Regions from separate parts of the Micrococcus sp. iso_229 genome, predicted to be linked through region 2. Evidence: predicted binding sites of a transcription regulator. Region 2 holds the regulator's gene; the other holds the start of a gene.
The links. The regulator HrcA, encoded in region 2, represses chaperone genes, less so after heat shock. The targets are predictions, from matches to a motif close to TTNGCACTCGNNNNNNNCGAGTGCNAA.
Positions count from the first base shown of each region.

Region 1: the regulator HrcA is predicted to act here: its motif matches at 1,448-1,474, upstream of groES (co-chaperone GroES).

Region 1 is NZ_CM176514.1:1,750,808-1,754,216, reverse strand. Features, by position in the region: gene AC3RKA_RS08025 (hypothetical protein) at 33-1,010, opposite strand; gene groES (co-chaperone GroES) at 1,651-1,947, shown strand; gene groL (chaperonin GroEL) at 2,056-3,409, shown strand, end outside.
Region 2 is NZ_CM176514.1:1,286,405-1,289,813, forward strand. Features, by position in the region: gene AC3RKA_RS06010 (16S rRNA (uracil(1498)-N(3))-methyltransferase) at 1-179, opposite strand, end outside; gene dnaJ (molecular chaperone DnaJ) at 176-1,309, opposite strand; gene hrcA (heat-inducible transcriptional repressor HrcA) at 1,385-2,398, opposite strand; gene AC3RKA_RS06025 (DUF3097 family protein) at 2,568-3,409, shown strand, end outside.

The DNA.
Region 1 (3,409 bases), 460 kb from region 2:
CACAGACGGCAGGGCCATACGCGACGACGACGTCAGGCATCCCAGCCGTTCGAGACCTGTGCCCGTCGTCTGAGGACGGCCTCGATCACCCGCGCGTATCCCTCGCCGACGTCCCGGCCCGTGACGTGCAGGGTCATCTGCCCACGTTCCGCGTAGTACTGGTCTCGCCGGGCGTCCCGGGCGTGTTGCTCGGCACTCCGGTGCACCTCGCCGTCGTACTGGAGGACGAGCCGGCAGTCCTCGAACCACAGATCGGCCTCGGGGGCGTCCCGCCGCCCGGGGTCGAACACGTGCTGCAGCGTCGGCTCGCCCAGCCCCGCCTCGACGAGCGCCAGCCTCAGCCGGGTCTCCTGCGGCGAGTCGGCACCCACCCGTACGCGCTCGAGCGCCGCCGTCGCCCGCGGTCTTCTGACGAACCGCCCGAGCGGCCGCATCGCCTCGTGCACCGCGGTGACCGTGGTGACGGGAGGCCGCCGGCCGCGCGGGGACCAGGGGTGACGGACCAGGTGGTCACCCGCCGACACGAGGGATGCCTCGTCCCAGGGGTGGCCGATCGAGCACAGATCGAGCCAGGTCCGTTCCGGCGTCGTCACCCGTAGCCCGAGCACGGAGGTGACGTGGCCGGCGGGCAGGGGTCTGCGGTGCTCCATGACGCCGGGGATCCGCGCCCGTGCGGTGCCGCGGTGCAACGTGATCTCGACGGCGGCGCGTCGCGTGGCCCCGCCCGGGGGAAGCGGGAGGCCGTGGAGGTGCGCCGCCGTCTCGTGGGAGAGGACGGCGTCGGGACGGGACCGCAGGAGGGCGGTCAGCAGGTCGAGGCCGACCCCGTGGTGCGGCGGCGGGAGCCCGGCCGACTCCCAGGTGCGCAGCGGCATGTCACGTCGGCGGTGGATGCCGCGGGCGAGGCGGAGGACGTCGGACCGCCGCACCCGGCTGGGCGGCAGACCGCGTTCGAGCACGTCGCGGGTGGTGAAGACGGGGACGAGGGGGAGGTCGGGGGCGAAGGGCATGGGTCGACCCTGACGCGGTCGGCCCGACGGCGGCCGGGCGGGCCGCGTGTCTGTGCACACCGGCGCGGGGTGGGCCGGCTGTGCAGGACTGGGCGGCGGCCGGTTGTCCCGCCGGGACGACGTCGTCGTGGCTCGGTGGGCAGAACTGCGAAGAGTTCCGCCCACGCAACATCCGTGGGCGGAAGAGAGGGCGCTTCTGCCCACGGAGATCGAAAACCTGCGGATGCTGCCCACGCGATGGGCGGGGGTGCGGTTTCTGCCCACGGAGGGTGGCGGGTGGCGAGGGGGGTGGGGAGTGGGGGAGGGACAGGATCCCGGCGGCAGTCGTGACCACTCCGTGTGCTCCCGGGCCCGGAACCCGCCCCGCCCGCCGCCCCACGGCATCCCACCGCACCGCGCCCCGCGCCCTCCGCCCACGGCGGACGGCGGGGACACGGCTGGCACTCATGTTGAAGGAGTGCCAGAACCCGGAGTAGAGTCGGCACTGGCACTCGGGGGTACCGGGTGCCAATGCCCGAGGTGGACCGTCCGGCACCGCGACGACGGAGGGTCTGACGCCCGTGGCGCACCCGCAGACCACAGCATCAGCGGACCGGCGAGCCCGCCGGAGCCGCACGTCGACGAAGAAGGAGTGTGCAGCATGTCTGTCTCCATCAAGCCCCTCGAGGATCGCATCGTTGTCCGCCCCCTGGAGGCCGAGCAGACCACCGCGTCGGGCCTCGTGATCCCGGACACCGCCAAGGAGAAGCCGCAGGAGGGCCAGGTCGTGGCCGTGGGCCCGGGCCGGGTCGCCGAGAACGGCAACCGCGTGCCGGTCGACGTCGCCGAGGGTGACGTGGTGCTGTACTCCAAGTACGGCGGCACCGAGGTCAAGGTCGGCGGCGAGGAGTACCTGGTGCTCTCCGCCCGCGACGTGCTGGCCGTCGTCACCAAGTGACCCCGCCGCGACGGGCCCGGTGAGCGGCGCGCACCGCACCGGTGCGCGCGCCCCGGGCCCCTCGCGTCCCCGCACCCCCTGACTCCCTGAACGAAAGGAGCGTCCGTCATGGCCAAGCAGCTGGCTTTCAACGACGACGCACGCCGCGCCCTCCAGGCCGGCATCGACAAGCTCGCCGACACCGTCAAGGTCACCCTCGGCCCCAAGGGCCGCAACGTGGTGCTCGACAAGGCGTGGGGCGCCCCCACCATCACCAACGACGGCGTCACGATCGCCCGTGAGGTGGAGCTGGAGGACCCGTACGAGAACATGGGCGCCCAGCTCGCCAAGGAGGTCGCCACCAAGACCAACGACATCGCGGGCGACGGCACCACCACCGCCACCGTGCTGGCCCAGGCGCTCGTGAACGAGGGCATGCGCCAGGTCGCCGCCGGCGCCGCGCCGGGCGAGGTCAAGAAGGGCATCGAGGTGGCCGTGGCCGCCGTCGAGCAGCGCCTGCAGGAGAACGCCCGCCCGGTCGAGGGCCAGGAGGTGGCCCACGTGGCCGCCATCTCGGCCCAGAACGACGAGGTCGGCGAGCTGCTGGCCCGCGCGTTCGACACGGTCGGCACCGACGGCGTCATCACCATCGAGGAGTCCTCCACGACCTCCACCGAGCTGGACGTCACCGAGGGCATGCAGTTCGACAAGGGCTTCCTGTCCCCGTACATGGTCACCGACGCCGAGCGTCAGGAGGCCGTGCTCGAGGACGCCTACGTCCTGATCAACTCGGGCAAGATCTCCAACGTGCAGGAGCTGCTGCCCCTGCTGGAGAAGGTCCTGCAGGCCAACAAGCCGCTGTTCGTGATCGCCGAGGACGTCGAGGGCGAGGCCCTGTCCACCCTCGTGGTGAACAAGATCCGCGGCACCCTGAACGTCGTGGCCGTCAAGGCTCCGGGCTTCGGCGACCGCCGCAAGGCCATGATGCAGGACATCGCGATCCTCACCGGCGCCCAGGTCGTCTCCCCGGACCTCGGCATGAAGCTCGAGCAGGCCGACCTGGACCTGCTCGGCTCCGCCCGCCGCATCACCGTCACCAAGGACGAGACCACCATCGTCGACGGCGGCGGTGCGGCCGAGGACGTCGAGGCCCGGGTCGCCCAGATCAAGGCCGAGTCCGCCGCGACCGACTCCGACTGGGACCGCGAGAAGCTCCAGGAGCGCCTCGCCAAGCTCTCCGGCGGCATCGGCGTGATCCGCGTGGGCGCCGCCACCGAGGTGGAGCTCAAGGAGCGCAAGCACCGCATCGAGGACGCCGTGTCCTCGACCCGCGCCGCCCTCGAGGAGGGCATCGTGGCCGGCGGCGGCACCGCGCTCATCAAGGCGCTGACCGCGCTCGACACCGACGCCGACGTCCAGGCCCTGACCGGCGACGCCGCCGTGGGCGTGGACATCGTCCGCAAGGCCCTGAAGCAGCCGCTGC
Region 2 (3,409 bases):
GCGAGCACGGTGCCGTGGCCGAGCGTGCCCGACCCGTCGGCCAGGATCACGGCCTCCCCGGGGGCCAGGCGCATGGCCGCGGCGGCGTGGCGGGCCTCGGGGCCACCGAAGACGACCTCCACGCCGGCGCTCGCGCCGGCCAGGGCGCCCGGCTCGAGGTGGAACAGGGGGGCGGTCACAGGTTCCTCAGGTTCTCCCGCAGCCGGGCGAACATGCCCCTGGCCTGGGGTGCGCCGTGCACGACCTCCTCGCCGCGCACCTCGGCCAGGCGCTCCAGGAGCTGGCGCTGCTCGTCGTCCAGGTCGGTGGGCGTGGTGACCACCACGTCCACCTTGAGGTCACCACGGCCCTGCCCGCGCAGGCGGCCGACGCCCAGGCCCTGGAGGACCTCGACGTGGCCGGACTGCACGCCCGGGTCCAGGCTGACGGACTGCTTGCCGTCCAGGGTGTCCAGCGTGACGGTGGTCCCCAGGGCCGCGGCGGCCATGGGGACGGTCACGGTGGTGGCCAGGTGGTCGCCCTCGCGGCGGAAGGTCTCGTCCGGGCGGACCGCGATCTCCACGTAGAGGTCGCCGTTCGGGCCGCCGCCCGGGCCGGCCTCGCCGCGGCCGGCGAGGTGGATGCGGGTGCCGTCGTCCACGCCCGCGGGGATGCGCAGGGTCAGCGGCGTCCGGGTGCGGACGCGGCCCTGCCCGTCGCACTCGTGGCAGGGCGTCGGGATGACGGTGCCGAACCCCTGGCAGGCGGGGCAGGCCTCGGTGGCCATGACGGTGCCCAGCAGCGATCGCACGGGGCGCTGGATCATGCCGTGGCCGTGGCAGGTCTGGCAGGTCTCCGGCTGGGTGCCGGGCTCGCAGCATGAGCCCTCGCACCGCTCGCAGCGCACGGCCGTGTCCAGCTCAATGGTCTGCTCGCCGCCGAAGACGGCGTCGCGCAGGTCGATCCGCGCGGTCACCAGGGCGTCCTGGCCGCGGCGGGCGCGGCTGGCGGGGCCGCCGCGGCCGCCCTGGCCGGCGGCGTTCATGAAGGTCTCGAAGATGTCGGCGAAGCCCCCGAAGCCGCCCGCCCCGCCGAAGCCGCCCGGGAAGCCGGCCTGGCCGTTCTCATTGCCCGTCGTGTCGTAGGCCCGACGCCGGCCCTCGTCCGAGAGCACCTCGTAGGCGTGGGAGATGCGCTTGAACTGCTCGGCCGCCTCCGGGTCGGGGTTGACGTCCGGGTGGTGGGTGCGCGCGAGCTTGCGGTAGGCGCGGCGGATCTCCTCGGTGCTGGCGTCACGGCTGACGCCGAGCGTCTCGTAGTGGTCGGTCACGGTGGGGATTCCTCTCGGGGCGAGCGGGACGTGGGGCGGTGCGGGACGGGGCCCGCCAGGACGCGCGGAGGCGCGTCAGGTGGTCAGGATGCGGGAGAGATAGCGGGCGATCGCCCGGACGGCGGCCATGGTGCCCGGATAGTCCATCCGGGTCGGGCCGATGACGCCGAGCTTCGCCACGGCGCCGGGGCCGTAGGCGGCCGCGACCACCGAGGTGTCCGCGAGCGATCCGGCGTTCTCGGACCCGATCCGCACGGACACCCCGTGGGCGTCCTGCTCCATCTCCGTGAGCAGGCGCAGCAGCACCACCTGCTCCTCGAGCGCCTCCAGGATCGGCCCGATGGACGCGCCGAAGTCCCCCGGGGAGCGGGCCAGGTTGGCGGTGCCGGCCAGGACGATGCGGTCCTGCCGGCCGGCCTCGAGCAGGTCGTGGACGGCCGCGGCCACGAGGGCGGCGGACTGCCGGTGCTCCGGGCGGACCCGGGTGACGACGTCGTCCACCACGGTGGCCGCCGACACCGGACCGAGCCCCAGCAGGGCGTCCAGCAGGAGGCCGCGGAGCACGGACAGCTCCGCCTCGTCGACCGGCCGGTCCAGCACGGCGTGCCGCTGGTCCACCCGTCCCGTGGACAGGATGAGGACCACGAGCACCCGCGTGGGCGTGAGGGAGACCAGTTCGAGGTGGCGGATCGTGGAGCCGTCCTCGTGGGGGAACTGCGCGACGGCGACCTGCTGGGTCAGCTGGGCCAGGAGGCGCACCGTGGACTCCATCATGTGCTCGGTGTCCGTCTCCGGGTCCAGCAGGGTCCGCACGGCCCGGCGCTCCGCCGGGGACAGCGGCTTCACCTCGGAGAGGCGGTCGACGAACACGCGGTAGCCCTTGTCCGTGGGGACGCGCCCGGCGGAGGTGTGCGGGGCCACGATGAGGCCCTCCTCCTCGAGCGCAGCCATGTCGTTGCGCACGGTCGCGGAGGACACGCCCAGGGCGTGCCGTTCCACGAGCGCCTTGGAGCCCACGGGCTCGCGCAGCGCCACGTAGTCCTCCACGATCGCCTGGAGCACCTGCAGGCGGCGGGGCTGCTCCGACATCTCGGTCCTCCTCTGGTCCGTCGGGATCCGGGGCGACCCCGGAGGTGCCCCTGACTGGCACTCCGGCGGGTCAAGTGCCAATGCTACCGTCCGACCCGGGGGACGGCCCGACCGGTCCGCACGGCTTCGCTCACGGTGATCGCCCGCCCCGTTGCTACCGTGATCTCCCATGGACTGGAGCAGCTGGGGCCCCGCGGGCCACGACGACCTGACGCGCCGCCCCACCCGGACCGTCCCCGATGTGCCCGCCGCCCCCGGCACGGTGGTCGAGGACGTGGCCTCCGGGTTCACCGGGGCCGTGATCGGCATCGAGCGCTCCGGCGGCGTGCACGTGGTGGTCCTGGAGGACCGCCGCGGCGTGCGCCGCGGCTTCCCCCTCGGCGGCGGCTTCTGGATCGACGGCGAGCCCGTGACCCTGGTCCCCCCGGCCGCCGCGGCCCCGGCGGCGCCGGCCCGCACCGCCTCCGGCTCGCGACGGGTCGAGGGGGCGCGCGCCCGCACCGCCCGCGCCTCACGCATCTGGGTGGAGGGCGTGCACGACGCCGAGCTGGTGGAGAAGGTGTGGGGCGAGGATCTGCGTCTCGAGGGCATCGTCGTGGAGCCCCTGCACGGGGTGGACGACCTCGCCGGGGCGATCCGCACGTTCGCCCCCGGCCCGCGGCGCCGGCTCGGGATCCTCATGGACCACCTCGTCACCGGGTCCAAGGAGGAGCGCCTCGCGGCCGAGGCCATGCGCGTGCCAGGGGCCGCGGGCAACGTGCTCATCCTCGGCCACCCCTACGTGGACGTCTGGCAGGTCATCAAGCCCTCCGTCCTCGGCATCCCCGCGTGGCCCGTCGTGCCGAAGGGGCAGGACTGGAAGACGGGGATCCTGCGGGGACTGGGCTGGCCGCACGGGAGCAAGGAGGCCACGGGGCTGGGGTGGAAGCGGCTGCTCTCCCACGTCACCACGTACGCGGACCTCGAGCCGTCCCTGCTGGGCCGCGTGGAGGAGCTCATCGACTTCCTCAC